3 regions of the Tatumella ptyseos genome follow, and region 3 is predicted to be linked to each of the others. Evidence: predicted binding sites of a transcription regulator. Region 3 holds the regulator's gene; each other region holds the start of a gene.
The links. Region 3 encodes Fur, which represses iron uptake genes when iron is present. Its sites were predicted from a motif close to ATAATAATGAGAACNACTATCAA; they were not measured.
Positions count from the first base shown of each region.

Region 1: fhuE (ferric-rhodotorulic acid/ferric-coprogen receptor FhuE) is a predicted target of Fur. The motif match lies at 952-974, and genes of this name have one in related genera.
Region 2: QJR74_RS14345 (siderophore-interacting protein) is a predicted target of Fur. The motif match lies at 4,280-4,302, and genes of this name have one in related genera.

Region 1 covers NZ_CP130649.1:320,174-330,018, reverse strand. The annotation lists gene QJR74_RS01710 (NAD(P)-dependent alcohol dehydrogenase) at 1-307, shown strand, start outside; gene QJR74_RS01705 (secondary thiamine-phosphate synthase enzyme YjbQ) at 346-768, opposite strand; gene fhuE (ferric-rhodotorulic acid/ferric-coprogen receptor FhuE) at 1,054-3,225, shown strand; gene QJR74_RS01695 (YncE family protein) at 3,298-4,404, shown strand; gene QJR74_RS01690 (amino acid aminotransferase) at 4,441-5,625, opposite strand; gene dnaB (replicative DNA helicase) at 5,752-7,155, opposite strand; gene QJR74_RS01680 (NADPH:quinone reductase) at 7,261-8,244, shown strand; gene dusA (tRNA dihydrouridine(20/20a) synthase DusA) at 8,360-9,400, opposite strand; gene QJR74_RS01670 (ArsR/SmtB family transcription factor) at 9,612-9,845, opposite strand, start outside.
Region 2 covers NZ_CP130649.1:3,037,438-3,047,282, reverse strand. The annotation lists gene QJR74_RS14375 (cytochrome b) at 1-13, shown strand, start outside; gene QJR74_RS14370 (peroxiredoxin) at 157-675, shown strand; gene QJR74_RS14365 (protein-disulfide reductase DsbD family protein) at 687-1,907, shown strand; gene QJR74_RS14360 (sigma-70 family RNA polymerase sigma factor) at 1,897-2,442, shown strand; gene QJR74_RS14355 (NrsF family protein) at 2,435-3,061, shown strand; gene QJR74_RS14350 (YqaE/Pmp3 family membrane protein) at 3,097-3,282, opposite strand; gene QJR74_RS14345 (siderophore-interacting protein) at 3,378-4,262, opposite strand; gene QJR74_RS14340 (pyridoxal phosphate-dependent decarboxylase family protein) at 4,509-6,038, shown strand; gene QJR74_RS14335 (lysine N(6)-hydroxylase/L-ornithine N(5)-oxygenase family protein) at 6,038-7,339, shown strand; gene QJR74_RS14330 (GNAT family N-acetyltransferase) at 7,329-9,674, shown strand; gene QJR74_RS14325 (MFS transporter) at 9,744-9,845, shown strand, end outside.
Region 3 covers NZ_CP130649.1:1,003,814-1,013,658, reverse strand. The annotation lists gene QJR74_RS04915 (alpha/beta fold hydrolase) at 1-447, shown strand, start outside; gene ybfE (LexA regulated protein) at 593-874, shown strand; gene fldA (flavodoxin FldA) at 995-1,525, shown strand; gene fur (ferric iron uptake transcriptional regulator) at 1,624-2,070, shown strand; gene QJR74_RS04895 (hypothetical protein) at 2,123-3,073, opposite strand; gene glnS (glutamine--tRNA ligase) at 3,307-4,971, opposite strand; gene nagE (N-acetylglucosamine-specific PTS transporter subunit IIBC) at 5,124-7,124, opposite strand; gene nagB (glucosamine-6-phosphate deaminase) at 7,466-8,266, shown strand; gene nagA (N-acetylglucosamine-6-phosphate deacetylase) at 8,308-9,456, shown strand; gene nagC (DNA-binding transcriptional regulator NagC) at 9,465-9,845, shown strand, end outside.

The DNA.
Region 1 (9,845 bases), 680 kb from region 3:
ACACGACTTAACGCAATTTATCCGCTTGCTGAAACGTGATGGGCACTTAGCGCTAGTAGGCGTTCCCGAACACGACCATCCAGCTCCGAGCGTCGCGGAATTAGTCTTTAAACGCCGTACCGTCGGCGGCTCACTTATTGGTAGTATTGCGGAAACGCAAGAGATGCTCGATTTTTGTGGTGAACACAATATCACCGCGGATATTGAACTAATCAATATCGACCAAATTAATGATGCTTACGAGCGGATGTTGAAAAGCGATGTGAAGTATCGTTTTGTGATCGATAATAACTCATTAAGAAAGTAAGTCTTCACTTACCGTTCCCTGAACAGGGAACGGTATTCTTACATCGACTCACCTTGAATTGTCGCGATAATTCTACGCCCACCACCCTGAAATCGATGCTCGCCCAACCAAATACCTTGCCACGTTCCTAGCATCACTTTTCCACCTGAGATGGGTAACAGCAGTGACACACCAATAATTGATGATTTTATGTGAGCAGGCATATCATCCGCTCCTTCGTAATCATGCTGATAAGTCGCATTATCGGGTACCGTACGCAGGAAATGTTGTTCCATATCAGCCCTCACCGTTTGGTCGCAGTTTTCATTCAGCGTTAGGGAGGCGGAAGTGTGCTGAAGCAGTAAGTGTAATTGCCCTACTTTAACAGTAGTGATGTCAGGAATAGCCGATAATACCTCATCCGTCACCAGATGAAATCCACGTTGTTTCGCTTTCAACTGAATGGCTTTTTGTACCCACATAAACTTCTCCTTAATCTCTTTCACTTAAGTGTAGCAATCTCCCAAGGCCTAAGGTTAGCAAAGTTCGAATTCCCCTAGACCGTAACTATTTTTTTTCTTAACAAAAAAAATAATCAATCCTGTGAATAGCTTAGCAGTTACGTTCCCATACAAAATAATTTGAACTTAATTCAAGTATTGATAATGAAAATAATTATCACTATGATTCGCCATCGCTTGGTTATTAAGCGGTGCCACACAGCAGAAGTTCTTAACTGCCATTATAATTACAATTAGGTAAGACACATGACATCGCACTTTACACCATTAGGGAACAAGCGCTCTGCACTCTCTTTGCTTAGCGTAGCAATTGGGTTAGCCCTTACTTCGGGTTTAGCCTTCGCTGCAGATTCATCGACACAGACACTTACCGTCACCGGACAAGATCAAAACTCAACTGAGGGTTCAACCAGTCAAGAAGCTCATCGCTATACCGTGCCAATTACGCGTAGCGGTACAAAGATGAATCTGACTAACCGTGATATTCCGCAATCCGTAAGCGTGATCACCGAACAACGGATGAAAGACCAAGATTTGCGGACGCTTAATGATGTGTTAAAACAAAGCCCAGGTATCTCCTCGAATCAAAGCGATAGCGAGCGCTATTCTTATTTTGCTCGCGGCTTTTACATCAACAATTACAGCTACGACGATATTCCCGTCACCCAAACTGCGCCATGGAACTTCGGAGAAACCGATGACGATATGGCGAAATATCAACGGGTTGATATTATTCGTGGTGCAAGTGGATTGATGTCTGGTACAGGTAACCCGTCCGCAACCATCAACTTAATTCGTAAGAAAGCAGAAAGTAAAACCTTTACTGGGGATCTTAGCGCGAGCTACGGTAGCTGGAATAACCAACGTTATGTCGCCGATCTACAAGGGCCGCTGAATGAAAGTGGTACTTTACGGGGTCGATTTGTCAGTGGTTACCAAGACCAAGATAGCAATCTGGATCGCTATCATAAATCCTCTAAGTTCTTCTATGCCGATATCGCCGCAGACCTTACGGATAACACGACCTTAGACATTGGTTATGATTACCAAGAAAGAAATACGGGTAATCCGACCTGGGGTGGTTTACCAACGTGGTATACGAATGGCGATAAAACGCATTACAGCCGCAGTACCAACGCGGCGGCAGATTGGACCCACTACAATACGCTGGCACGTAGGCAGTTTGCGAATTTAGTTACCCGCTTCGACAATGGCTGGGAAACGCACATCAATGCGATGCATGGTGAGACACAGATGGATAGCCGCTTATTTTATTTAAGTGGTTTCCCGGATCAGAGCACTGGTATCGTACAATCTACCGGCTACGGCTATGCGGGGTGGTATAAGGGAATTCGTACGCAGACTGCCGTCGATGCTTTCGCTACCGGTCCGTTTAAGCTCTTTGGTCGTCAGCATCAACTTGTGGCGGGTGTTGATTATAGTCGTCAACGTAACCGCTACGATTATTCTAGTGCGATGTATACCCCTGAGCAGCTCGGAAATTACAACCAGTGGGACGGTAATATCCCACAACCGGATTGGCCAGCTTGGGCGCTTTCATCTAATGATACCATTCGTCAAAAATCCGGTTATGTTGCGGCACGTTTCTCATTAGCCGATCCTCTTTCGTTAGTCACGGGTATGCGCTATACGGAATACACCACCAACGGCAGCAGTGCCAACATGCAGAAAAATAATATTACCCCTTATGGTGGGTTGGTTTACGATATCACTGACTCACTGTCAGCTTACGCAAGTTATACCTCCATTTTCCAACCACAGACCTATCGTGACCGTACAGGACACTATCTGAAACCGGTGACGGGTAAGAATTACGAAACAGGGTTGAAAGCTGATTGGTTAGATAGCCGATTAACCTCTAGCTTATCGGTGTTCCGTATCGAGCAAACTAACCTCGGCCAAGAAATAGCAGGCCAATATGTAAATAACAGTAGCGAAACGGCTTACCGAACCGCAAGTGGGGTTGTCAGTCGTGGCATAGAGTTTGAGGTTAACGGCGCGGTAACTGATAATTTGAATATGACTTTCAGTGCATCACGCTACGTTGCGCAAGATAGCAGCAAAGATCGTATCAATCCTCAGCTGCCACAAACCCAGTTTAAATTATTCTCCAGCTATTTGGTGCCGGCTATGCCTGACCTAACTATCGGCGGTGGTATTACCTGGCAAAATGCGACCTACCAAGATGCGACCGGCCCTAATGGTAATACGGTACGCGTCGTTCGAGGCAGCTATCCGCTGGCAGATCTCTTTGCTCGCTATCAGCTAACACGTCAACTGTCAGTCCAAGCTAACGTGAAAAACCTCTTTAACCGCGATTACGACAGTAATTTAAGCGATTACGTGGTGTACGGTGAATCACGGAACTACTCCGTTAACCTTAACTACCATTTCTAACTTTTCAGAGGGGGCTAATGCCCCCTCTTTGCCCTTATCACTCGCTTGAAAGCGAGTAAATCAGGAGTAAAAATGTTTACAACCAGACGCTCGTCTTCCCCCTTTTTAATCAGTGCATTAACTATCGCGACCGTATTGATCAGTGGCTGCCAATCACACGCCCCTGCAAAAACGTCATTACAGCCTGCACCAAAACCGCCAACTGTGGCGACTTCTTCGGCAGTTCAGGAAAAAGCGATCGGTGAAGGGTTGTATGAGATGGCACTTTTTGGCCCTTCATCAACATTGTATGTCGCTAGTGCACAAAGCTTTAAGAATGATAACGGTGGCGTGCTTTATAAAGTCGACCCTACGACGCTTGAGATCACCGGAATGACCCACACCGATTTGAAAAATTTTGGAATGGTCAGTCAACCAGGTAACGACTATTTCTATACCACCAATTCATTGGATGGCACGGTCTCGAAAGTAGAAGTGAAGAGTGGCAAGGTGGTAAAACGCTTGGCACTGAGTAAGAAGAATAGTAAGGGTGAGACAGATGGTGCTCGCGAGCTACTCTGGGTAGGTAACGAGCTCTATGTGGGTGCTGTCGCTAACCCGGGTTACATTAGTGTTATTGACACACGTACCTTCACTGTAAAAACCCGTATTACCCATGCTGGAAAATGGGTTACTGGCTTACTTTACTCTCCTACCACTCAACGTATTTATGCCGGTAATGGAAGTGGCGAAATCTTAGTTATCAATCCTAAAAGCCACAAGATCGAAAAGCGTTGGACAACGGGTGAGAGCAAAACAAACCTGTTCCTCAACTTTGCTGAGGATCCCGCTACTCATAGACTTTTCGTGACGGATAATTCGCAAGGTAAAGCAACATATGTATTCGATGAGCTTACGGGTAAAGTGATCAAAAAAATCCCAGGAGATAGCTTAGGCATTAAGTTCAATGCACAGCGTAACGAGCTTTATATCACTCAGCGAGAATCTAAGCAGGTTCTGCGTGTCGATGCCACGAGCTACGCGGTGAAACAACAATGGCGCTTTGCCGGTGCGCCTAACAGTCTGCTGCTCTCCGATGATGGTAAAACGCTATTTGTTACAGTGAAGCAAGAATTAAATAAGGACTATTCCGCTAAAGGTCCAGATAGCTTGGTAAGCGTCGACCTCTCGGCCCAATGACCGCCATAAAAAAGGGCGCCTCAGGCGCCCTACTCTTTAGATCACTGCGGCCATGGCCGAGGCGACTTTCTCAATATTTTTTTGGTTTAATCCAGCCATACACATTCTTCCACTACCGATCAGATACACACCGAATTCTTCACGTAAGCGAACAACTTGTTCAGGGCTCAAACCTGTGTAGCTAAACATACCGCGTTGACGGGTTAAGAAGCTAAAATCTTTGCCAGGAATTTTTTGTTGTAATGCGCTGACTAGGGCTTCACGCATCGTCAAGATACGCAGGCGCATTGCCTCGAGTTCTGCTTTCCAATCTGCGAACAGCGCCGCATCTGTCAGAATAGTGGCAACTACTTTCGCACCAAACGCTGGCGGGCTGGAGTAGTTGCGGCGTACTGCTGCTTTCAATTGACCCAACACGCGATCAGCTTCTTCACTGCTGTCGCAAGCGACTGACAAGCCGCCAACCCGCTCTCCATAGAGTGAGAAAATTTTCGAGAATGAGTTACTGACAATAACCGGTAATCCTTGCTGAGCCGCTTGACGGATCGCATAACAATCCGCTTCCAGACCGGCACCAAAGCCTTGGTAAGCGATATCCATAAAAGGAATCAACTTACGAGCTTTAAGTAGAGCAATGGTTTCGTCCCATTGTGCCTCAGTCAGATCCGCACCCGTTGGATTGTGGCAACATGGATGCAATAAGATAATGCTCTGTTCTGGAAGACTTTTTAGCTTTTCAATAAAACCGTTAAAGTTAACACCTTGAGTCGCAGTATCGTACCAAGGGTAGGTATGAACTGGGAAACCTGCGCCATTAAAAATGGCAATATGGTTTTCCCAAGTGGGATCACTCACCCATACTTCGGATTCTGGAAAATAACGTTTCAGGAAATCAGCGCCGACTTTCAGTGCACCTGAGCCCCCTAAGGTTTGAATCGTCGCAATCTTTTCGGCATCGACTTCTGTACCGAAAAGCAATTGGCCTACCGCTTTACGGTAATTCGCCAAACCTTCCATCGGTAAATAGACCGAAGCTTCGTTAATGGACGATTGTAAACGCGTCTCAGCCTCAGCAACGGCGTTGAGCTGCGGGATAATACCTTGCTCGGTGTAGTACAGACCAATACTTAGGTTAACTTTTTCGTCGCGCGGATCTTGTTTGAATTTTTCCATTAGCGATAGGATTGGATCGCCAGCGTAAGCATCAACATTCTGAAACACAGTAGAAATCTCCATCAGGGGGCTAAATACGATAAGCGCCTTGGTTAGCGTTACCCTACCTTATTATCATTTGCACCAAGAAAGAAGATGTAATCTCGCAAAAGTCAATTTTAGTCTGCGCTATCACTATTCTTCGTCGTAATCCGGTCCCGCATAGTTGTCAAAACGTGACCATTGCCCATTGAAGGTCAGTCGAACCGTGCCGATGGGACCATTACGTTGCTTACCGATGATAATTTCGGCGATACCTTTTAAATCGCTATTTTCGTGATAGACCTCGTCACGATAAATAAACATGATCAAGTCGGCATCTTGCTCGATCGACCCCGACTCACGCAGGTCTGAGTTGACTGGGCGTTTATCAGCTCGTTGCTCCAAAGAACGGTTCAACTGTGATAACGCAACGACTGGCACATTGAGTTCTTTCGCGAGGGCTTTCAAGGATCGTGAGATTTCAGCAATCTCTAAGGTTCGGTTTTCAGTCAGGGCAGGAACACGCATCAATTGCAGGTAATCGATCATGATCATGCTTAACCCATTATTTTCACGATAGATTCTTCGCGCACGCGAACGCACTTCTGTCGGTGTTAGGCCAGAAGCATCATCGATAAAGATATTTTTTTTCTCTAGCAAAATCCCCATCGTTGCGGAGATACGCGCCCAATCCTCATCGTCGAGTTGGCCTGTCCTAATTTTAGTCTGATCGACACGTGATAATGAAGCCAGCATACGCATCATCAATTGTTCACTAGGCATCTCTAAGCTAAAAATTAATACTGGCTTATCTTGCAACATCGCCGCATTTTCACAGAGGTTCATCGCGAAAGTCGTTTTACCCATCGATGGACGAGCTGCGACAATAATCAGGTCCGATCCTTGTAACCCTGCAGTTTTCTTGTTCAGGTCCTGATAACCCGTATCCACCCCGGTAACACCATCATGTGGGGTTGAAACCAAGGCCTCGATACGATTGATCGTGGCCTCTAGAATTTGTTCAATATTTTGCGGGCCTTCATTTTTATTGGCCCGTTTCTCAGCGATCTTAAAGACACTCGACTCAGCGAGATCGAGAAGATCTTCACTAGAGCGACCCTGCGGATCAAAACCTGCATCGGCGATCTCATTAGCTACTGAGATCATCTCACGTACAACCGCTCGTTCTCGAACTATATCCGCATAGGCTCCAATGTTCGCGGCACTGGGGGTATTTTTGGCGAGTTCAGCGAGATAAGCAAACCCGCCAGAGAGCTCTAATTCACCACGTAGTTCTAGGGATTCGGATAGCGTGATCAGATCGATCGGCTGCCCTTGTTCCAGTAGACGATGCATCTCTGAAAAAATAAGACGATGGGGACGGCTATAGAAATCTTCAGCAACAACGCGCTCCGAGACATTATCCCAGCGCTCGTTATCGAGCATTAGCCCGCCTAATACCGATTGTTCAGCCTCCACAGAGTGTGGCGGCATTTTTATCCCCTCAAGTTGTTTATCTTGAGGCGTCGGTTTGTTAGAGGGTTTATTTCCTGCCATAGTATTGATACCAGTCGTCAGTAAGGGGCGAGCCCATTATACGGTTTTCGCGCTAATTGTCGCCCCAAGTCTTGGGGAAAACGCCCCTATCGCTTTGGAGAATCTATGGCAAATCGTATTGAATTTCACCAACATGGCGGGCCAGAAGTGTTACGTTGGGCCCCCTACGATGTCGAGCAACCGAAGGAAACCGAGATTATCGTTCGCCATCATGCTATCGGTCTAAACTATATTGATACCTATGTTCGTAGTGGCTTATACCCAGTGAACCAGTTCCCTTCGGGATTAGGCACGGAGGCTGCGGGTGAGGTCGTTGCGGTAGGGAGTCAAGTTACGCGGTTTCAAGTTGGGGACCGTATTGTCTACTGCCAGTCAGGTTTAGGGGCCTACAGCGACTATCACCATGTCGATCAGTCTAAAGCCGTCATCTTGCCGGATTCAATCAGCTACCAAAGTGCTGCCGCGTCATTTCTAAAAGGGTTAACTGTCTATTATTTATTCCATATGACGCATAAAGTGCAGTCGGGAGAAACAGTATTACTTCATGCTGCAGCCGGCGGCGTGGGGCTTATTGCTTGCCAGTGGGCTAAAGCCTTAGGAGCTAATCTAATAGGTTGCGTGAGTTCGGAAAATAAAGCACAACGGGCGCGAGAAGCCGGTGCCTGGGCCACCATCAACACCTCGCAAGATGATATCGTGAAACGCGTCCATGAACTCACCTCTGGGCAGAAAGTACCAGTGGTTTACGATTCGGTAGGTAAAGCGACGTGGCAAACATCGTTAGATTGCCTGCAACCCCGTGGTTTATTAGTTAGTTTTGGTAATGCATCTGGGCCGGTCACCGGCGTTGATCTGGCGATACTTAATCAGAAAGGGTCATTATTTGTAACTAGGCCCTCACTCAATGGCTATCTCACGACGCCCGAATTACTTGATCAGGCTAGTGCTACCCTGTTCAGCTTAATCAGCGATGGAAAAATTGATGTTAGTGTGCCTGAGAGTCAACAATTTCCGTTACGCGACGCTGCCAAAGCACACCGTAGTCTAGAGAGCCGCACCACCAGTGGGGCATGCCTACTCATTCCATAAAAAAAAGCCTCCCAACAGGGAGGCAATTTTAATGTAAAAATGTAGGGTACAGGGCACATGAATACTCAAGCGCTTGATAGCTATCATCGCAGAACATGATTAAGAAAAACTTAACTTAACTCACACTTTCTCGGTATTGCTGCGAAACTTTTGCCAAGGCTTGCTCCAACACGGTAACGTCCGCCCCTGCTTTATGTGCATTCTCGCTAAGATGGCGTCGCCATTGACGTGAGCCAGGTATGCCTTGGAATAAACCTAACATATGACGAGTGATGTGCCCTAAGTAAGTACCCTGAGCTAACTCTTTTTCGATGTAAGGATACATGGCTTCAACCGCTGCCACACAATCTACTGTTGGCGTCGTTGCACCGAATAATTGGCGATCAATATCCACCAACATACCTGGATTCTGGTAGGCTTCTCGACCGATCATCACACCATCAAGATGAGTTAGATGCTCTTTTGCTTCTTCGATAGTTTTGATCCCGCCGTTGATCGCCAGCGTCAACTGTGGAAAGTCCTGCTTTAGCTGGTACACCCTTGGATAATCCAATGGCGGTATTTCCCGATTTTGCTTCGGGCTCAATCCTGATAGCCAAGCCTTTCGGGCATGAATAATAAAGGTATCGCACTGACCGCGGTCTGCGACGGTACTAATAAAGTCACACAGAAAAGCGTAACTATCCTGCTCATCAATCCCAATCCGGGTTTTAACAGTTACAGGGATTGACACCGCATCTTTCATTGCCTTGATGCCATCAGCGACTAATCCAGCATCAGCCATCAAACAGGCGCCGAAGCGACCATTTTGTACACGATCAGAAGGACAACCAACATTAAGGTTAATTTCATCATAACCTCGAGCCTCAGCCAGACGAGCCGCATGGGCAAGATCATGTGGATCACTTCCCCCGAGCTGTAGACAAACAGGGTGTTCTTCCTCACTGTAAGCTAAGTAGTCGCCTTTACCATGAATAATCGCACCAGTCGTCACCATTTCGGTGTACAACAGAGTGTGTTGTGTAAGTTGCCGTAAGAAATAACGACAGTGACGATCCGTCCAATCGAGCATGGGAGCAACGGAAAAACGATTACTGGTATAAGGGGCTTGGCGATGAGGGACCGGTAATTCTTCAGGGCTGTTTTTATCTAACATTTTTTAGTCTTTTTAAATCATCGTATTGCGGGTAATTTTCCCCAGCAATGCCGATGCTTGATGAGGCGTGTAACATCTCCTTAGGAGACTTTTTACTATACCACATAAACAAAGATGGCGAGACGCCATCCAAACCATGAGATTGATATTGTTAGTACGTAGTAAGGGAAAGTTAGCCTAAAGCCGGCAAGAGAGTCACTCCGGCGTTAAGCTAAAATATTTTTTTCAGGATGGTTAATACTTCAATGACACGATTATCTTTAATGGAGTAATGCGTTTCTTTACCTGTTTTTTTTCTTTCTAAGATCCCGATATCGATCATTTTTACCAGGTACTGAGAGGTTGAGGAGACGCTCAATCCGCATAACGTAGCGATTTCACTATTACTTAAACCAGGTGTTTTCATCAATGCACAAAGAATTAATAAACGGCTCGGATTGCTAAT
Region 2 (9,845 bases), 1.2 Mb from region 3:
GTGGGGAAAATAAGCGAAATTTTTTTATCTCCTCGCGCAACTTTTTACTCGGGTGAGCGAATTACTTAGTAAGGTTAACTAAACTTATTACTTTAATTCTACAGGAGTATGGAGATGACTATGTTGAAACGTCGTATTACCCAGTTGGTTGCCGGGATGGGCATGGCTTTCGCGGCCTCAAGTTTTACGGCGCAGGCTGCACTACCTGTCGGCGCAGCGGCTCCGCAATTCCAATTACATGCGGCGCTGGGCGGTAAACCCCTCGACTTCTCGTTGCAGCAAGCCCTTAAGAAAGGCCCGGTTGTGCTCTATTTCTTTCCTGCGGCGTTTACTGCTGGCTGTACCTTAGAGGCTCATGAGTTCGCCGAAGCCACCGATAAGTTTACCCAACTGGGCGCGACGGTCATTGGTGTGACGGCAGGGAATACCGACCAAATTAGTCAGTTCTCCAAGCTGGAGTGCCGCGATAAATTTGCGGTGGCGGCTGATCCGGGTGCGAAAGTCGCGGCGCAGTATCAAACCGCGGTAGAAGTAAAAGGTAAGGCGATGTCAGAGCGGACCTCCTATGTCATCTCTCCTGAAGGTAAAATTTTAATGAGTTACACGGACAGAAATCCTGATCAGCACATTCAGAAAGCGCTGGATGCTGTGCAACAGTACCGTGCAGCACATTAAGTGGTGATAAAATGCTAACCGCGCTATTCGCCGCCTTTGTGGGCGGCATTATCCTTAATCTAATGCCTTGCGTTTTCCCAGTTATCTCTCTGAAAGCGCTAGGTCTGATCAACCATCAATCCAGTTCTGAACACGCTAAGCGAGAAGGAATGGGCTTCTTGGTCGGTGTGGTGGTCACTATGTTGTTGCTGGCCGGGATACTGCTGGCGGCGCGTGCCGGTGGCGCGGCGGTAGGCTGGGGGTTTCAGCTTCAATCTCCGCTAGTGATTGCCCTGTTGGCTTTGGTGATGCTGGCGGCGGCACTCAATTTACTTGGGCTGTTTGAAGTCGGTCTTGCCGTACAAAATGTTGGGGCCGTTCAGACGTCACGTGGGATCTTTGCTCGCTCAGCTCTGACTGGGGCCCTGGCCATTATTGTGGCAACTCCCTGTGCCGCACCCTTTATGGCCAGTGCGATAGGTTATGCGTTGGTACAACCACCCTTTGTTGCCCTGTGGGTCTTTTTCTTTTTAGCCCTCGGCTTTGCAGCACCTTTTTCGTTGATCTGTTTCTTCCCCGCACTGTCGCGCTGGTTACCGAAACCGGGTGCGTGGATGCAGACATTAAAGCATGGCTTGGCCTTTCCGATGCTTGGAGCTTACGCTTGGCTAGTCTGGGTATTTTCCCAACAAACGGATAGCCAAGCCTTAGGAATGCTGTTGGCGGTCTCGGTGCTATTCGGCTTTACCGCGTGGTTGTACGGTATTGTGCAGCGTCGACGCATGATGTCACGTTCATACCGCGGCTTAGCGGCATTTACCTTTCTCCTGCTAATTGCGGTAATAGCGCCAGTGGTTGGGATAACACCTAAGCAGAGCCAAGTCTCTACCACCGCATCGGTTAGTGAAGAAACCTGGTCCCCGCACAACGTGGCGCAGTTACGGGGGAAAGGAAAACCTATCTTCGTCGACTTTACGGCTTCTTGGTGCATCACTTGTCAGGTTAATCAGCGCACAACCTTGTCGACAGCAGCGGTAAAACAGGCTATCTCAGCGACCGGAACACACTTTATGGTGGCCGACTCGACCAAGTTTAATCCCGATGTTGAGGATGCGTTGGCTGAGTTTGGGCAAGGTGGGTTACCCATGTATCTTGTTTATCCGGCAGACGGCGGTAAGCCTGTGGTGCTGCCACAGGTGCTGACTCCGCAGATTGTGACACAAGCCTTACAGAAAGCGGCTAATGGTGCATAACGATCACGATAAGCAGCAGTGGCCAACACTCATGGTGCAGGCTCAGCATGGCTCTCAACAGTCGTACGAACGATTGTTGAGGGCTTTGCTACCGGTGATCCGAGCGCAAGTCAGTAAGCAAATTTATGATAAGGGTAATGTTGAAGATGTCATCCAAGATGTACTGCTAACACTTCACCGTGTTCGTCACACTTACGACAGCCATTACCCCTTTATGCCTTGGTTACAGGCGATCATTCGGGCGCGTTGTATTGATGCGCTGCGCCGCCAAGGCTATCGCCGCTATGAGGTGATGGACGATGACTGTGAAGCATCGACTACGGTTGAGAGTCAACCGATGCCAGATGAACATCAGTTAGGCTATTACTTGCAGCAGTTACCAGCACGCCAACGAGAAATGGTGGAATTTGTTCATCTTAATGAAAAGAGTCTCGCGGAAGCTGCCTCGCACCATCAATTATCCCTTTCGGCCGTGAAGTCTTTATTACATCGAGCGTTGGTCAATTTACGACGGTTCGGAGCCAAAAATGAGTGATCATCAGCAATTAATTAAGCAACTCTCTCACGAGATGCAGCCAGTTAACCCCCTCGCTCCAACGGGTTCTCGTATTCTAAGGTGGATCGCGGTAGCACTTCCCTTAGCGATAGTGTCTAGTGTAGTGGTGCATCGCGGGTTGACTAATTGGACCCAACCCGGTGCTGGGCTGGCCATAGCGCAACTAGTCCTTGCGGTGACGATAGGGATTGCGGCGGTATGGAACGCACTGACCTTATTAATCCCCGGACGCCATACCATCCCTACTGTGCGGTTTGTCTTAGCGGGCGGACTTTGGTTACTACTAAATATTATGAGTATCCCGGCTCATCCCCCAGCACCGACCCATGACCACGGTACTTTTTGCTATCTTTTTTTAATGGTCGTCAGTACGCCGATGGTGATCACCTTGTTGTGGACATTACGACAGAGCGGGGGCTTGTACAGTCAGAAGAGTCTATTAATGGCGGGAATTAGCGTAGCGGCATGGTCAGTCAGCCTGTTATCACTGTGTCACCCAGTACAACAAGATCGGATGGATTTCACCCTACATATTGCGGCCGTAGCAACCATTATTGGGATAACAATTGTTATTGGGCGTTTTACACGGGTGAAATGATGAAAGGCAGGCTGAGAGCCTGCCCCCAACAGCGCTTAACGCATTGAGCGCTGAATTTTTTTATCGGTGTTGTATTGGCTTAAGGCATAGACCGCCCAGATGGTGGCAGGTAGCCAGCCGATCAGCGTCAGTTGCAAAATTAAGCAGATAATCCCGGCGATAGGTCGACCGATAGTGAAGAAGGTTAGCCAAGGTAAAAGTAGTGCAATAAGTAGTCTCATGATCTCTCCTGTTATCATTCCTTTATTTCAGTGTAGACGAGAAAAACATTAAGCTCTAAGTGTCATTATCCTAATTTTTTTCGGTCAGAGAACGCTTAACCTGTCACTTTACCCTGCGACCAATAGGCCATAAAAGTTGCCGTTTCACGGGTCAGCATGCATTCTTGAATGAGATAACGGCGTAAGGTTCTGACCACACTCGACTCGGCGGCCACCCAAGCGCGAAAGCGTTCGCACGGCTCGGCCCGTTCCCATAAAATATCCTCACTAAGGCTTTTCTCTTCTAACGATTGGTCCGCGCTACAGGCGTAGTCCGGTAGCGTTAATCGCGATTGTACCGCCTGTAAAATAGCCTGCTGCGCCTCGCCATCACGCTCAGTGCTACTCCAATGAATCTTAGCAAAGTCATAGTAAATCGGTTGAATATCTGCGGCTAATGGTACATGCAGGTAGGCTTGAACGCGGGGTGGGTTCGGACGGCGTGCAAGATTTTCTAAAATCCCCATTGCGGCTGGCAGGGCGGTCTCATCGGCAACCACTAAAACCTCTTGTAGCGTCGGGTTTTCAAACCATTCAAACCCGCCACTGGACCCTGTTGCGGCGGCATTCGGTACGATTATCTGTAGTGGACTATCGACTTGCGCACGCTGAGCCCAGCGCGAGGCTGGCCCAGTATCGCCATGTAGCACAAAATCGACCCACAACTCCTGTTGAGATAGGTCAAGGTGGCGCAGAGTATAGGTTCGCATGGTTGGGCGCTCTGCTTTAGGGATTGCCAGAAAGGTTCCGTACCAATCTTCGGTGACGGGGAGTTTTTGGCAGGATTGATGTTCCGCCAAGAGAATTTTGATGCGCTGGTCTGGTGCCTCATGTTTAATTTTATCGATATCTTGGCCGGTAAAGACGCAGCGTAATAGCGAAGGGCTCAACCTTTCCCGACGTTTTAATTGAAGATCGACCACTCTGTAACCTGATGCCATACCGACCACTCGCCTATAAAATAATGATAATAATTATCATACACATTCAATATCTTGACGGCTAGCGGTGGCGAAAAGGAGAAGACCTGTTTTTAATGACTTAAATAGCTTTGAGATTATTCCTTATTGTTAATGCTAATCATTATCATTTAGATTCTCATATCTTATAACCCCTCCATAATAATCAGTTTTTCTACTGGAGTGATTGTTTTTTTTCTAATGGTTCAAAGGGAAAGGGTGGTCTAAGTGTCTAAAAATAATAGCGAAAAAAACTCCTTTGCGGAGTGGTTGTTTAACGATAAAACGCTCGGTGATTATCACCGTAATACGCAGTTGGTCGCTGACCTGATCAGTCAACATATGGCTAGGGTCTCTCGACCCTTTAGTGGCATTACGCCTCAAGCACTGGCGGCTGAGTTTTCGAGGGTGGATTTAACTCAGCCGCTTTTCTCGACAGAGGCTGCGCTGCAAGAACTGTCGCAACTCTGGTTACGTGATGCCGTGTGGTTCCATCATCCCCGCTATATCGCCCATCTAAACTGTCCGATTACGTTACCCACGTTATTGGCCGAGCAGCTGTTAAGTGCGGTAAATACCTCAGTGGATACTTGGGATCAGAGCGCTGGAGCCACCTTGATCGAACAGAAGGTGGTGGATTGGACGTTACAGCAAATAGGCTTACCCCAGGGGAGTGAGGGAATTTTTACCAGCGGTGGCACCCAGTCAAATTTGATGGCGATGTTATTAGCGCGAGACAGTCGGGTTGCTAAAGATACGCCCGAACGTCTGGTTAAGCATCATGGTTTACCTGCTGAAGCCTCTCGTTGGCGTATTTTCACCTCTGCGTTAAGCCATTTTAGTATTCAGAAGTCCTGCGCCTTACTAGGGCTAGGCTATGAGGCGGTTATCGCCGTCGATTATGACGACGACTACAAGATGGACAGTACCAAATTAGCACAGGCAATGGCACAGGCGATCGCGGAGGGCTTAATCCCTATCGCGGTGGTAGCGACAGCAGGGACTACCGATTTCGGCAGTGTAGATCCTTTAGCTGAAATTGCCGAATTGTGCGACCGGCACCAAGCGTGGTTTCATGTTGATGCGGCCTATGGCTGTGGACTGTTAACGTCAAACCAATTCCGTGACCGCTTGGCGGGAATAGAGTTAGCGGATTCGGTAACGGTTGATTATCACAAATCTTTCTTCCAAAGTGTCAGTTGCGGCGCCTTCTTTGTTCGTGAAGCGAGCCATTTACGGCATGTTACGGTTCACGCCGATTACCTCAATCCACTCAGTGCCAAACAAGAAGGTACACCGAATTTGGTGGATAAAAGTTTACAAACGACCCGCCGTTTTGACGCTTTAAAAATGTGGTTAAGTTTACGCATTATCGGCCGTGAATCATTAGGTAAAGCGTTCGATCAAATTATTGCCTTAACGGTAGAGACTCACCGTCGCTTAATCGCCTATCCGCAGTTAGAAGTTTTACACGCGCCAGAGTTAACCACCCAAGTCTTCCGGTTCCACCCAACCACCGAATTAAGCGCTAATGAGGTGGACGAGATTAATCAACAAATCCGTAAAGGCCTTAATCAAAGCGGTGAAGCGATGATTGCAGCCACTAAGGTGAAGGGTAAGCAGTACTTGAAATTTACCTTACTGAATCCAGCGACATCGATAGATGAGATCCAACAAGTGATCGAAGCCTTAATTTATCGTGGCGAGGCATTGGCTGGTCAGCGTACCCCGCGTAAACAAATTGTGGGGGCGCACTAATGTCCGAGAAAATCTATGATCTATTGGGCGTAGGCATTGGCCCTTTTAATCTCAGTCTGGCTTGTCTCACTGACGCGATAAGCGATATGGATGCGGTTTATCTCGATCAAAAACCGACCTTTAACTGGCATCCAGGCATGATGCTGGAATCTGCCCATTTACAGACGCCCTTTATGGCAGATCTGGTGACCTTGGCTGACCCGACCAGTCGCTTTAGTGTTTTAAACTACCTGAAACAAAAGGGAAAACTTTACTCATTCTATATTCGTGAGGACTTTTTCCTATTGCGTAAGGAGTATAACCAATACTGCCAGTGGGCATGTGAACAGCTACCGTCGTTAAAGTGGAATACTCGAGTTGAGCGAGTGGTGCGGGATGAACAACGAGATTGCTATTGCGTTGACGCGGTAAATACCGTCAGTGGTGAACGCCAGCAATGGCTCGCTCGGCATCTGGTGCTGGGGACTGGACCGACGCCCTGGATGCCCGACTGGATCGATTCATCTTTAGAACAGGTGGTACATTCTGGGCACTACCTGGCGAAGAAAGAGGCACTTCAGCAGCGTTCGACGATTACGGTGGTGGGAAGTGGTCAAAGTGCGGCAGAGATTTTCTATGATTTGCTGCAAGATATTGATCAGTATGGCTATCAATTAAATTGGGTGACTCGCGCCCCGCGCTTTTTCCCGCTGGAATACACTCGGCTGACGTTGGAGATGACTTCGCCAGAGTGGGTTGATTATTTCCATGCATTACCAGAGGCACAACGTGATCGGCTTAACGCGAGCCAGAAAAACCTTTATAAGGGGATTAACGAGAGCCTAATTAACGATATTTACGAACTGCTTTATCGTAAGGATCTGGAGGGGCCACTGCCGGTCACCCTGTGTACCGACTCCGGCCTTGTTGCCATGGAGGCAAATGAAAACCAAGCATTGACACTCACCCTGTCTCACCAAGTCCTGCAGGAAGAGTTTGACCTCGTGACTGATGGCGTGATTATGTCGACGGGTTATACCTATCGCCCGCCTGATTTCTTAACGCCCCTCATGCCCTTAATCGAGTTTGATCGCCAGCAGCGTTATGCGGTGGGGCGAGACTACAGTATTGATCGTCGCCATAGCCTCTTTGTTCAAAACGCCGAGTTACATACCCATGGTTTTGTCTCACCCGATTTAGGGATGGCCTGTTATCGCAACTCGGTGATCCTACGCAGTATTCTGGGTCGAGAGGTGTATCCGGTCGAGAAAAAAATTGCTTTCCAAACCTTTGGCGTTCCAAAGGAGGCCGTTGATGGGTGAGCGTATATTTAGTCTGCAACAACCTTTGGGCCATTTCACCTTGCGCCGTTGGCAAGTAGGGGATGAAACGATGATCCATCATTGGGTGATTCAGCCCCATGCGCAGTTTTGGGGGATGCAGGATCAGAGCGTTGAGCAGGTCAACAACTTCTATATCAACTTGGTCGCCCAAGACGTCAACAGTGTGCTGATCGGGTGTCTCGACGGACATCCTTATTTTTTAATCGAGTGCTATCAGGCGTTACAGGAAGAGGTGGCCGAACACTACCCTGCGCAGTCTGGCGATTATGGTATGCACCTGCTCGTGGCACCAGTCAGTACGCCCATTAAAGGATTAAGTCGGCAAATTTTCGCCACCGTAATGGAATATATGTTTAGCCGCCCAGAAGTGGCGCGTGTCGTGGTCGAGCCTGATGTCAATAACCACAAAATCCATCGACTTAATCAACAAGCAGGTTTCCGCTACCACCAACAAATCGACCTTGGTCACAAACGCGCATGGTTAGCGTTTTGTACTGCCACAGATTTTTATCGAGAGAAAGCCCTTATGTTAAAGCCAGCGACCGTATTACCTCCTGCCCAACCTAACGCCAAGCACTGGCAGCAGGCAAATGGACAATTGATCCAAAAAGCGATTACTGAATTCAGCCATGAGCGGCTATTAGTTCCCGAAGCGGTCGCCGAAGGGGGATGGCGTTTAACCGATAGCTCGGGCGAGAACGTGTATCAATTTGAAGGGAAGTGGCGGGTGCTAAACCACCTTTCTATCGATTGGCGGACCCTAAGGAAGACCCACAAAGGTCAAGAGAAACCGCTGGACGCGCTGAATTTTATTGTCGAATTCGCCGACCAACTGGCTATACCGGAGTCGATGCTAGCCACCTATCTAGAAGAGGTCTCCAGCACGCTCTGCAGCAGTCAGTTTAAGTTACAGAAAGGCAATCCGAGCAGCGACCAATTAGCGGCGGCAGACTTCCAGACCATTGAGTCCTCGATGACCGAGGGGCATCCTTGTTTTATTGCCAATAATGGGCGTATTGGGTTTGATGCCGCAGACTACTTGGCTTATGCGCCGGAAGTGGGGGCATCGATCTATATGCTTTGGGTCGCGGTCCATCGTAGTAATGGGCATTTTGCTGCGATTGATGGGCTGGATTACGCCACCCTTATCGAGGAGGAGTTAGGGGCGGCGCAGGTCAAAGAGTGGGAGGCCACGTTACGATTGCAGGGCGTGTTACCGGAGGACTACCTCTTTACACCTGTACACCCTTGGCAGTGGCAAAATAAAATCGTCACAGTCTTTGCAGCCGATATTGCCCAGCAAAAGATTATTTATTTAGGTGCCGCAACCGATGCCTATCAGGCGCAGCAGTCAATACGGACATTCTTTAATCGTAGTCAGCCATCCAAACGTTATGTCAAAACGGCGCTTTCGATACTGAATATGGGCTTTATGCGAGGGTTATCCCCTTACTATATGGCCACGACGCCTGCAGTAAATCAATGGCTAGCGAAGATCGTCGCCGAGGATAATTGGCTTAGCCACTGTAGCTTCTCAATTCTGCAGGAGGTTGCCACCATTGGCTATCATCATCGTCTTTACGAGAAAGCCATCAAAAAAGAGTCGGCCTACAAGAAGATGTTTGCTGCCTTGTGGCGGGAAAACCCGTTAACGGGCTTAACCGATCAGCAGCGGTTAATGACGATGGCCGGATTACTTCATCGCGACGCAGAGGGTAAAGCCCTGTTAACAGCCCTGATCAAGCGTTCAGGTTTAGCCCCCGCTGAGTGGATTGACCGTTATCTTCAAGCCTATTTAAGTCCTATCTTGCATTGCTTCTACCAGTATGACTTGGTCTTTATGCCCCATGGCGAAAACCTGATTCTCAAGTTAGAGGACGACGTGCCAGTAGGCTGCTTTATGAAAGATATTGGTGAAGAAATTGCGATTTTAGATACCTCGCGCGAACTACCGGATAAGATACAACGTATTAAGGCGGAGGTTCCGGATGAGCTGAAATTGTTATCGATTTTTGTCGATGTATTCAGTTGCTTCTTCCGCTTCATTAGCGCGATTCTTGATGAAGATGAGGTGATGCAAGAAGGCGCATTTTGGCAGCGTGTTGCTGTCAGTATTGAGCACTATCAGCGTCACCACCCTCAATTTGCTGACAAGTTTGCACGGTTTGATCTGTTTAGCCCGACCTATGCACATTCTTGTTTGAACCGGCTGCAGTTAGCGAATAATCAGCAAATGGTCAATTTAGACGATCCGGCTAGTGCCTTAAAATTGGCTGGGGTATTGGTAAACCCGATAGCTCAATTTAAAAAGTGATACCGACAGTCAATAAAGTCACTACAATGACCGGCTCTGCCGGTCTTTTTTCCTTTTTAGGTCTTATTTATGACATCGACTTCCACACGTCCTGACGCACCCGTAACGTCATGGCTGTTCCCTTTTTCTTTAGTTCTGTTTGAGTTCACGACCTATATTGCTCACGATATG
Region 3 (9,845 bases):
CTTGTCATTATTGATATCGCTCCCGTCAACTACCCGACCCGGCGTCACGACGCTATGTTTGCTGCGATGAATGCTGTGACTCAAGCTAGAGCAACGGAACGACCGGAAGCAAAAAACATAATGGAACGTACCCTTTTTGAACCAGAAGTCATTCAGTTTCTTCTAAAATCATTTCACCACGGTGAGTGGCGTTTCAATATCCCTGCACTGTGGGATAACTATTCCACCATTTCCGATTGGAAAACACTCCCTTCGTGGAACAGGCCGGTACTTTTTATTCGTGGTAAAAATTCTAATTACCTCGATGAGTGTTACCAAGTACCGCTGATCAAGCAGTTTCCCCAAGCCAAGGCTTACGTTATTTCAGGCGCGGGACATTGGGTTCATGCTGAAAAACCCCAAGCAGTACAACGTGCAGTGCAACGTTTTTTATCCATACCCAGATAAAAAAACGTTCCACCACGATTTTCTATAGCGCTGTGCGGTGCGGTAGAGTATTATTGCGCGCTCATTTTTAGCAGGCATCTACGCAACTTCATGATGCAGCAAAGGCTTAACTCTAAGACGTTCTGCAGGTACTTATTTTCTCATCATGGCAAAAGAACACACTGATCGAACAACCCTAGACTTGTTTGCAGAAGAGCGCCGGCCTGGCCGCCCTAAGACAAGTCCTTTGACACGCGATGAGCAGTTGCGTATTAATAAGCGTAATCAGTTAAGACGAGATAAAGACAAGGGCTTACAGCGCGTTGAACTGAAAATGCCCAGTGAAATTGTTGAAGCACTGAACACGCTAGCAGACCAACATAATATGAGCCGTAGTGAATTAATCGAGACAATGATCGCTTCTCAACTCGCGCTCAGCCGCAGCTAATTCGCACTCACGGATAAATCTGTAGACTTTACAAGTTCCGCAAGATTTTCAGGTCTGTTATCATCGTCGCAATAATTATCCACCCTATTTAGAACATAGATTCAAGAGGTAAACCTCCCCATGGCAATCGTAGGCATCTTTTTCGGTAGTGATACCGGCAATACTGAAAATATCTCAAAAATGATTCAGAAGCAGCTTGGAAAAGAGGTTGCGGACGTTCACGATATTGCAAAATGTGCCAAAGAGGATCTTGAAGCTTATGATATAATGCTGCTAGGTATCCCTACTTGGTATTACGGTGAAGCCCAATGTGATTGGGATGATTTCTTCCCAACGTTAGAAGAAATTGATTTTTCCGGCAAATTAGTTGCACTATTTGGTTGCGGCGACCAAGAAGATTATTCTGAATACTTTTGTGATGCCTTAGGAACAATTCGAGATATTATTGAACCTAAAGGTGCGGTCATTGTTGGGCACTGGCCAACTGAAGGCTATCATTTCGAAGAGTCGAAAGGACTCGCCGACGATAAACACTTCTTAGGCTTGGCTATCGATGAAGATCGTCAACCCGAACTCACGAATGAACGTGTAACAAGCTGGGTGCAGCAGATTTCAGATGAGATGCAGCTAAAAGAAATCCTTAATGCTTGATGGGGTTTTTCTACCAATTGTGTTACTGTAATAGGCGAATTTAAATATAAGAGGGGCTGCTCAATGCCCCTTTTAATAAAGCAACAGGACAATACTGCATGACTGATAACAACTCTGCACTGAAAAAAGCTGGTCTGAAGGTCACGCTACCAAGATTAAAAATTTTGGAAGTGCTTCAAGAACCAGAATGTCACCACGTCAGTGCGGAAGATTTGTATAAGCGGCTTATTGATATGGGTGAAGAAATTGGTTTAGCGACCGTTTATCGCGTCCTTAACCAATTTGATGATGCAGGCATCGTTACCCGCCACAATTTCGAAGGTGGAAAATCAGTTTTCGAATTGACCCAGCAGCAGCATCACGATCATTTGATCTGCTTAGACTGTGGTCGTGTCATTGAGTTTTCAGACGAATTTATTGAGACTCGTCAACGCGATATCGCGAAGCGCTTTGGTATTAAATTAACTAACCATAGCTTATATCTTTACGGTCACTGCACCGATGGCGATTGTCGAAAAGACGATACGCTACATGAAGAGCGTTAAGTTAATCTGTAAAAAAGACCCACGCTGGCGTGGGTTTTTTTATATCTATCGCTTATTTCAATACTGTCACGGGGCTGCTGATCCCTCTAAGCTGCCCCCTCTTTCTAACACTTTCCCGTCGAGAATGAGCTGAAGCTGTCGAACGAAGTTGATGGGCAAAAACGTGTACGGCTTGACTGATATCGGCTTTCATCATCGTCGGTGGCTCGATAAGTTGGCCACTCTCTAAATGGTAACAAAGCTCCGCCCCTTCATTCGCCTCCATAAAGATAACCTCACGGATATCCCGCTGCTGCTGTGTGAAATAATTTAGTTTCTGTTGTTGGGTCAGATTCCAGCGCTCGCTAAGATGGCTTTGATGTAGCGTGGCAATAAAAGGCATAATATCGACAGAAGCTCGATTCAACAGATAAAGCCCTTGATTCACTAATACATACAGCCTATTCATTACCAGGCGATAGCGTTGGTAATCGCTAAACTTTTGTCTTATCGGTACTCGACTTTCTTCTTCATGCTCACTTGTCGCAAGTAAGGCTGTCAGGGCGATAGCTTCTTCGAACCAAGTGTCTATGCCAGCAGATAATGAGCGGTCGCTCTCGACAAAAGCACGATATCTATCGAAACTTTCCGCCTTATTATAGAGTGTCGCGGCTAAATAAAGACCTTTTTCGCTTGAAGCGATTGTTGCAGTGGCTAGCATGATTTGTCGCCCTATCGCGGTTAAGACTTCCGACAGATTATGCTGCGCTAACGCATGCTGCCCCTTTTGTGCATTATGGTTAAGACGTCTAGCACTTAACAATAAAGTCGAGTGGACGAGAGGGTCACTAGCTGGTCTATGCAAATAATGGCTATTCGCCGTCTGACGATAGAGATGGGAAAACAAGGTTAAATAGCCTTCACCCAACTGATAAAACTGCAGGGTTTCTGGCTTCATACCGAAGTAGAAATCTTTAAAACGACTTAGTTTTTCAAATCCAGCTAATACAGTCTTTATCATCATTCATTCGTCCCACTGAACGCTTATTGGCGCGCAATCATTTCTGCTCATTGCTTTGTAGCAATGAACGCTTAAACCATAGCTCAACATCCTCTTTTACTCGCGGATGATTAAGATAAGATTAAAAATCGAAAAATAATGAAAAAAAGAACGAGGACAAAATGACTAAATGGGGAGAGAAAAGGCAGGATATTGCAGTAAGACACCAATAATAAGTGTCTTACTGCGTGGGCAGATTAAGCAGTCTTCTGCCAAGTATCGCGTAATCCAACAGTGCGATTAAAAACTAAATTATCAGCCGTTGAATACTTACTGTCAGCGCAGAAGTAGCCTTCACGCTCAAACTGATAAGGTTTACTCGCTTGAGCTGTCGCGAGACTTTGCTCGACAAACCCCTGACGAATTGCTAATGATTCTGGATTGATCGCCGTGAGGAAATCGTCTTCCGCCGCAGGATTCGGTACGCTAAATAAACGGTCGTATAATCTAAATTCTGCCGGTAATCCGGTCACGGCTGATACCCAATGAATAACGCCTTTAACTTTGCGTCCATCTGCTGGGTCTTTACCTAACGTCTCGAGATCGCAGGTACAGTGAATCGCCGTGATTTCACCTTGCTCATCTTTTTCGATACGCTCGGCCTTCACCACATAAGCATTACGCAGGCGAACTTCTTTGCCCAAGACCAGACGTTTGTAGTGTTTGTTTGCTTCTTCACGGAAATCTGCACGATCGATCCAAATTTCGCGACTGAAGGTGACCTCACGTGACCCCATATCGTTACGGTTCGGGTGCTCAGAAACAGTCAATGTCTGTTGAAAATCTTCAGGTAAATTATCAATGACCATTTTTACCGGATCTAATACCGCCATCGCTCGCGGCGCATTTTCATTTAAGTCATCACGAATACAAGATTCTAAAGAAGCCATTTCGACGATGTTATCTTGTTTCGTCACACCGATACGCTTACAAAATTCGCGTAGTGATGCAGCTGTGTAACCGCGACGACGTAAACCAGAAACCGTTAACATACGAGGATCGTCCCAGCCCTCAACCACTTTTTCGGAAACCAGTTGCGTCAGCTTACGCTTAGACATCACCGCATATTCCAAATTAAGGCGCGAAAATTCGTATTGGCGTGGGCGAGCTTCGATAGTGATGTTATCCAACACCCAATCATAAAGACGACGGTTGTCTTGGAATTCAAGTGTACAAAGCGAGTGTGTAATGCCTTCAATCGCATCTGAAATGCAATGAGTAAAGTCATACATCGGGTAGATACACCACTTATTACCGGTTTGGTGGTGCTCAGCAAATTTGATTCGATACAGTACTGGATCCCGCATCACAATAAAGTTAGAGGCCATATCGATTTTAGCGCGAAGACAAGCCGTCCCTTCAGCGAAATCACCCGCACGCATTTTTTCAAAGAGTGCTAAGTTTTCTTCGATACTACGCTCGCGGTAAGGACTATTTTTACCTGGCGAGGTCAATGACCCGCGATATTCACGAATTTGCTCAGGGGTTAGCTCATCCACATAAGCTAATCCTTTATTGATGAGCTCTACCGCGTAGCCATACAAACGATCGAAATAGTCTGAGGAATAGCGAGGTTCACCCTGCCAGGTAAATCCAAGCCACTCGACGTCACGCTTGATCGACTCGATAAATTCCACATCTTCTTTAACTGGATTGGTATCATCGAAGCGTAAATTACACTGCCCTTGATAATCCTGAGCGATACCGAAATTTAAGCAAATAGACTTCGCATGGCCGATATGGAGATAACCATTAGGTTCAGGGGGAAAACGAGTATGAACTTGGTTATGTTTGCCACTCGCCAGATCTTCATCAATGATCTGACGAATAAAGTTGGTTGGGCGGGCTTCAGCCTCACTCATCTTAAATCCCTCAATTACGGTGAACGGTACTTAGTATTAACTGTTATACCTTATGATCCATAAAGCTAGACCGATAAACAACCGTTAGTTAATAAACAGCGATAAAAAAGGCAGGATTATCCCCTGCCTTTTAGCCATTCACCGTTAAGCGGCTATTTTGTAATCGCTAACAAGGGCGTTTGTCCAGCGACTACCTGTTTTTCTGCTTTTAACGTAAGGTGAGCATAGTCTTCGCTATTACTGACCACAATTGGACTAATCATTGAAGGAGCGTGCTCAGTGAGAAAAGCGAGGTCCATTTTTAAAATCGGTTGACCTTGCACGACTTCAGCGCCCTCTTCCACTAACCGCTCAAATCCTTTTCCCTTAAGAGCTACCGTATCTATTCCCATATGTACGATGATTTCTATTCCTTCCTCTGACTCGAGACAAAAGGCGTGATTTGTGGCAAAAATTTTAACAATGGTTCCTGATAAGGGGGCCACCACCAGCTCATCCGTTGGATTAATCGCGACGCCGTCACCAACCGCTTTGGATGAGAAAGCGGCATCAGGAACCTGTTCCAGCATGACGATCTCACCGCTAACTGGGGCAACTAAGGTCGCTAGCGCTGGCAGCTGAGAGTTGATTGTCATTTCAGGCACGACAACTTCTTCGACCTTAGATGAAACGGTTTGCGTCGGTAAAACCGCGCCAATTGGGCCTTTTTTACTCACCGCTTTCATCGCGTCAGCAATAGCTTCCGCTTGGGTCCCCACGACAATTTGTACACTCTGTTTGTTAAGGTGCAAAACGCCCGAAGCCCCTAGTTTTTTTGCCAAAGCATCATTCACTTTGTCGGTATCAACCACTGAAAGACGTAAACGCGTAATGCAGGCATCAATGTTTGTCAGGTTACTTGAGCCACCCACCGCAGCAATGTAGCGACGCGCAAGCGATTCGTTACGTGACTCCCCTTCCTCGCCTTGGCTAATACTCTCCTCACCCCCTTCCATTTCACCCATGTCTGCTTCGGTTTCTCGCCCCGGCGTTTTAAGATCAAACTTAAGGATAGTGAAGCGGAATACCACGTAGTAGATAACGAAGAAAGCCAAGCCTTGCGGAATCAGCATATACCAATGGGTAGCCAGCGGGTTACGAGAAGAGAGAATCATATCGACTAACCCCGCACTAAAACCGAAGCCAGAAATCCAATGCATTGACGCCGCGATAAAGACCGAGATCCCCGTTAAGACGGCGTGAATAACAAATAAAACGGGCGCAACGAACATGAATGAAAATTCAAGCGGTTCGGTAATACCTGTGAAGAACGCAGCAAATGCAGCAGCAAGCATTATACTACCTACTTTGGCGCGGTTTTCAGGGCGGGCACATTGCCAAATCGCTAAGGCAGCGCCCGGTAAGCCAAACATCATTACGGGGAAGAATCCTGCTTGGTAACGACCCGTTATCCCAACAACTCCGGTTCCTTGAGCGATAGATTTCGCTCCTCCCAAGAAGTTAGGAATATCATTTATGCCTGCAACATCAAACCAGAATACGGCATTCAGTGCGTGATGGAGGCCTACCGCAATTAAGATACGGTTAAAAAAGGCATAAATCCCCGCCCCGAGTGCACCCATTTTCTGGATGTGAATACCAAATTCGACTAAGGCATTGAATACTAACGGCCAGATATACATTAAAATGAAGGCCACCACGATCATTAAGAATGACACTAAGATCGGTACTAAACGACGACCACTAAAAAATGAAAGTGCCTTAGGGAGTTCTACATGGCTGTAACGGTTGTAAACCTCGGCTGAGCAAATACCGACTAGAATACCGATAAACGGATTTTTAATTTTCTGGAAAGCTAAGGGGACTTGGTCTACTGGTATTTGCTGGATTAAGCTCACGGCGTTCGGGGCACATAAGTTTGTTACGACGAGAAAACCGATAAAACCGGTCAGTGCCGCCGCCCCGTCTTTATCCTTGGACATCCCATAAGCAATCCCTATTGCGAAAAGCGCTGGCATATTATCAAGAATGGCCATACCCGATGTGGTGAGTAGCGCAGCGATAGCATTATTGGGATGACTACTACTTTGTTCAATCCAATAACCAATCCCCATTAGTATTGCCGCTGCGGGTAAGGTCGCCACTGGCACCATTAGCGCCCGCCCCACGCGTTGTAAATAATTTAATAAACTCACCTTGAACCCCTCAGCTGCGTACGAATTATGATAAAGATAATGGCTGAATGGCCGTACCCCTTTTGCACCACTCACCAACACCCTATTAAAGAGTTAATTAATTTTCTTCGCAAATTAAACTATCTATTTTTATGATAACCATCAACAATTTCATGTTTAAAACTGGATATAAGTAGCCTTTAATGGCCACTTATTTTATTATTAAAAATATCATTTCTCGCGTCCGGCAGTACGTCAATTTTCAGGGTGTGAAATTCTCCGGTTACCGAGTCTTTTTTCCATGCATCAACGAGGTAAATATGCGATTGATTCCACTCGCTTATGCGGAACAAGTTGGCCAATGGGCTGCGCATCATATCGTCAAACGTATTAATGCTTTTCAACCCACCGCCGGGACGCCCTTTGTCTTAGGATTACCGACAGGGGGCACTCCACTACAGACCTATAAAGCGTTAATCGCACTCTACCAAGCAGGAAAGGTAAGCTTTGAGCACGTGGTCACGTTCAATATGGACGAATATGTAGGATTACCACAAGAACATCCTGAAAGTTATCATAGTTTTATGCATAAAAACTTCTTTGATCACATCAATATTCGAAAAGAGAATATTAACTTACTCGATGGCAATGCAGAGGATGTCGAAGCAGAGTGTCAGCGGTATGAACAAAAGATCCAATCTTACGGTAAAATCCACCTTTTTATGGGGGGAGTCGGTAATGACGGTCATATTGCTTTTAATGAACCCGCTTCATCACTCGCTTCGCGCACAAGGATTAAAACCTTGACCCATGAAACGCGACTCGCTAACTCTCGATTTTTTAATAACGATATTAATGCCGTACCTAAGCATGCGCTAACCGTTGGCGTCGGAACGTTACTTGACGCACAAGAAGTGATGATTTTGGTGACAGGCAGTGCCAAGGCCCTTGCCCTGCAAGCGGCTGTAGAAGGTAATGTTAACCATATGTGGACCATCAGCTGTTTACAGCTCCATCCTAAATCACTGATTATATGTGATAAATCTGCAACAATGGAGCTTAAAGTCAAGACGGTAGATTACTTCCAAGAGATGGAAGCCGATAATATCAAAAATGTTTAGATACAACGGATAACTCTAGATTATCCGCTTGGGAGTAAAAAATGTATGCACTAACCGAGGGTCGTATCTTCAGCGGCTCGCAAATATTTGATAATCATGCGCTGGTGATTGATGGAGAGAAGATTGCCGGAATTTACCCGATAACCGATCTTGATTCGACGATTGAGCGCCGCTCGGTGGCTGGCGCGCTAATTGCGCCAGGATTTATCGATCTTCAACTGAATGGTTGTGGTGGCGTGCAGTTTAGTGAGCAACTGAGTGCATTAAGTATTGACACGTTAAGCCAGATGCAGCGCACTAACGAAGCCTCAGGTTGCACTAGCTTTTTACCCACGCTTATCACCAGCAGTGATGAAATGATGAAGCAAGCCGTGGAAACTCTGCATTGCTGGCTTTCTCGCCATCCCAATCAAGCTCTAGGCTTACATTTAGAGGGACCTTGGTTAAATAAAGAGAAAAAAGGCACACATGATGCGGCGTTAATTCGTTCCCCCACCCCAGAATTGGTGAACTATCTGTGTGAGAATGCAGCAGCGATTAGTAAAATTACCCTTGCTCCAGAATGTGTCCCTCATTCAGTAATTAAACAACTCGTCGCCGCCGGTATTATTGTCGCTATCGGTCATTCAAACGCGACTTATGAACAAGCGATGGCGGGATTTGATGCGGGAATTACTTTTGCTACGCATTTATATAATGCGATGCCCCTCCCCGCGGGTAGGGCGCCCGGAGTGATAGGCGCAGTATTCGACTCCCCGTCAGTGTACTGTGGTATGATTGCCGACGGTCATCATGTGCATTACGCCAGTCTACGTACTGCACAGAAACTTAAACAAGCACAGGCAATTCTAGTCACCGATGCAACGGCACCTGCTGGATCGACTATTGACCATTTCACCTTTGCAGGTAAGACCATTTATTATAAAGATGGTTTGTGTGTGGATGACCAAGGTACATTAAGTGGTTCGGCTCTCACTATGATTGAGGCGGTTAAAAATAGCGTCCAGTATCTTGGCGTTCCCCTTGATGAGGCATTAAGAATGGCAAGCCTCTACCCCGCAAGAGCGATTAACGTTGATCACACATTAGGGTCGCTACAGGCGGGTAAAATAGCCAATATCGTTGTTTTTACATCCGGTTTTGAAGTAGTTAAAACCATCGTCAATGGTGAGACAGTTTATCAAAGGTAATGATTGGTATGCCTAACAGCGGTGCTGCACAAATTGGTAATGTTGACCTGGTCAAGCAACTCAACGGCGCGGCAGTTTACGGCCTCATTGATCAGCATGGGCCGATTTCCCGTATTCAAGTCGCGGAGTTAAGCCAATTGGCGCCCGCTAGTGTGACCAAAATCACCCGCCAATTATTGGAACGTGGCCTTATCAAAGAGGTAGAACAGCAAGCCTCTACCGGAGGAAGACGGGCCATATCTATTGTTACAGAGACACGCCCTTTTCATACCGTAGCCATCAGATTAGGGCGAAAAGATGCGACCATTGCCCTATTTGATCTTGGAAGTAACATCCTCGTTGAACAGAGTTATCCTCTAGAGGCAGAGACTCAAGAAGTATTACAGCAG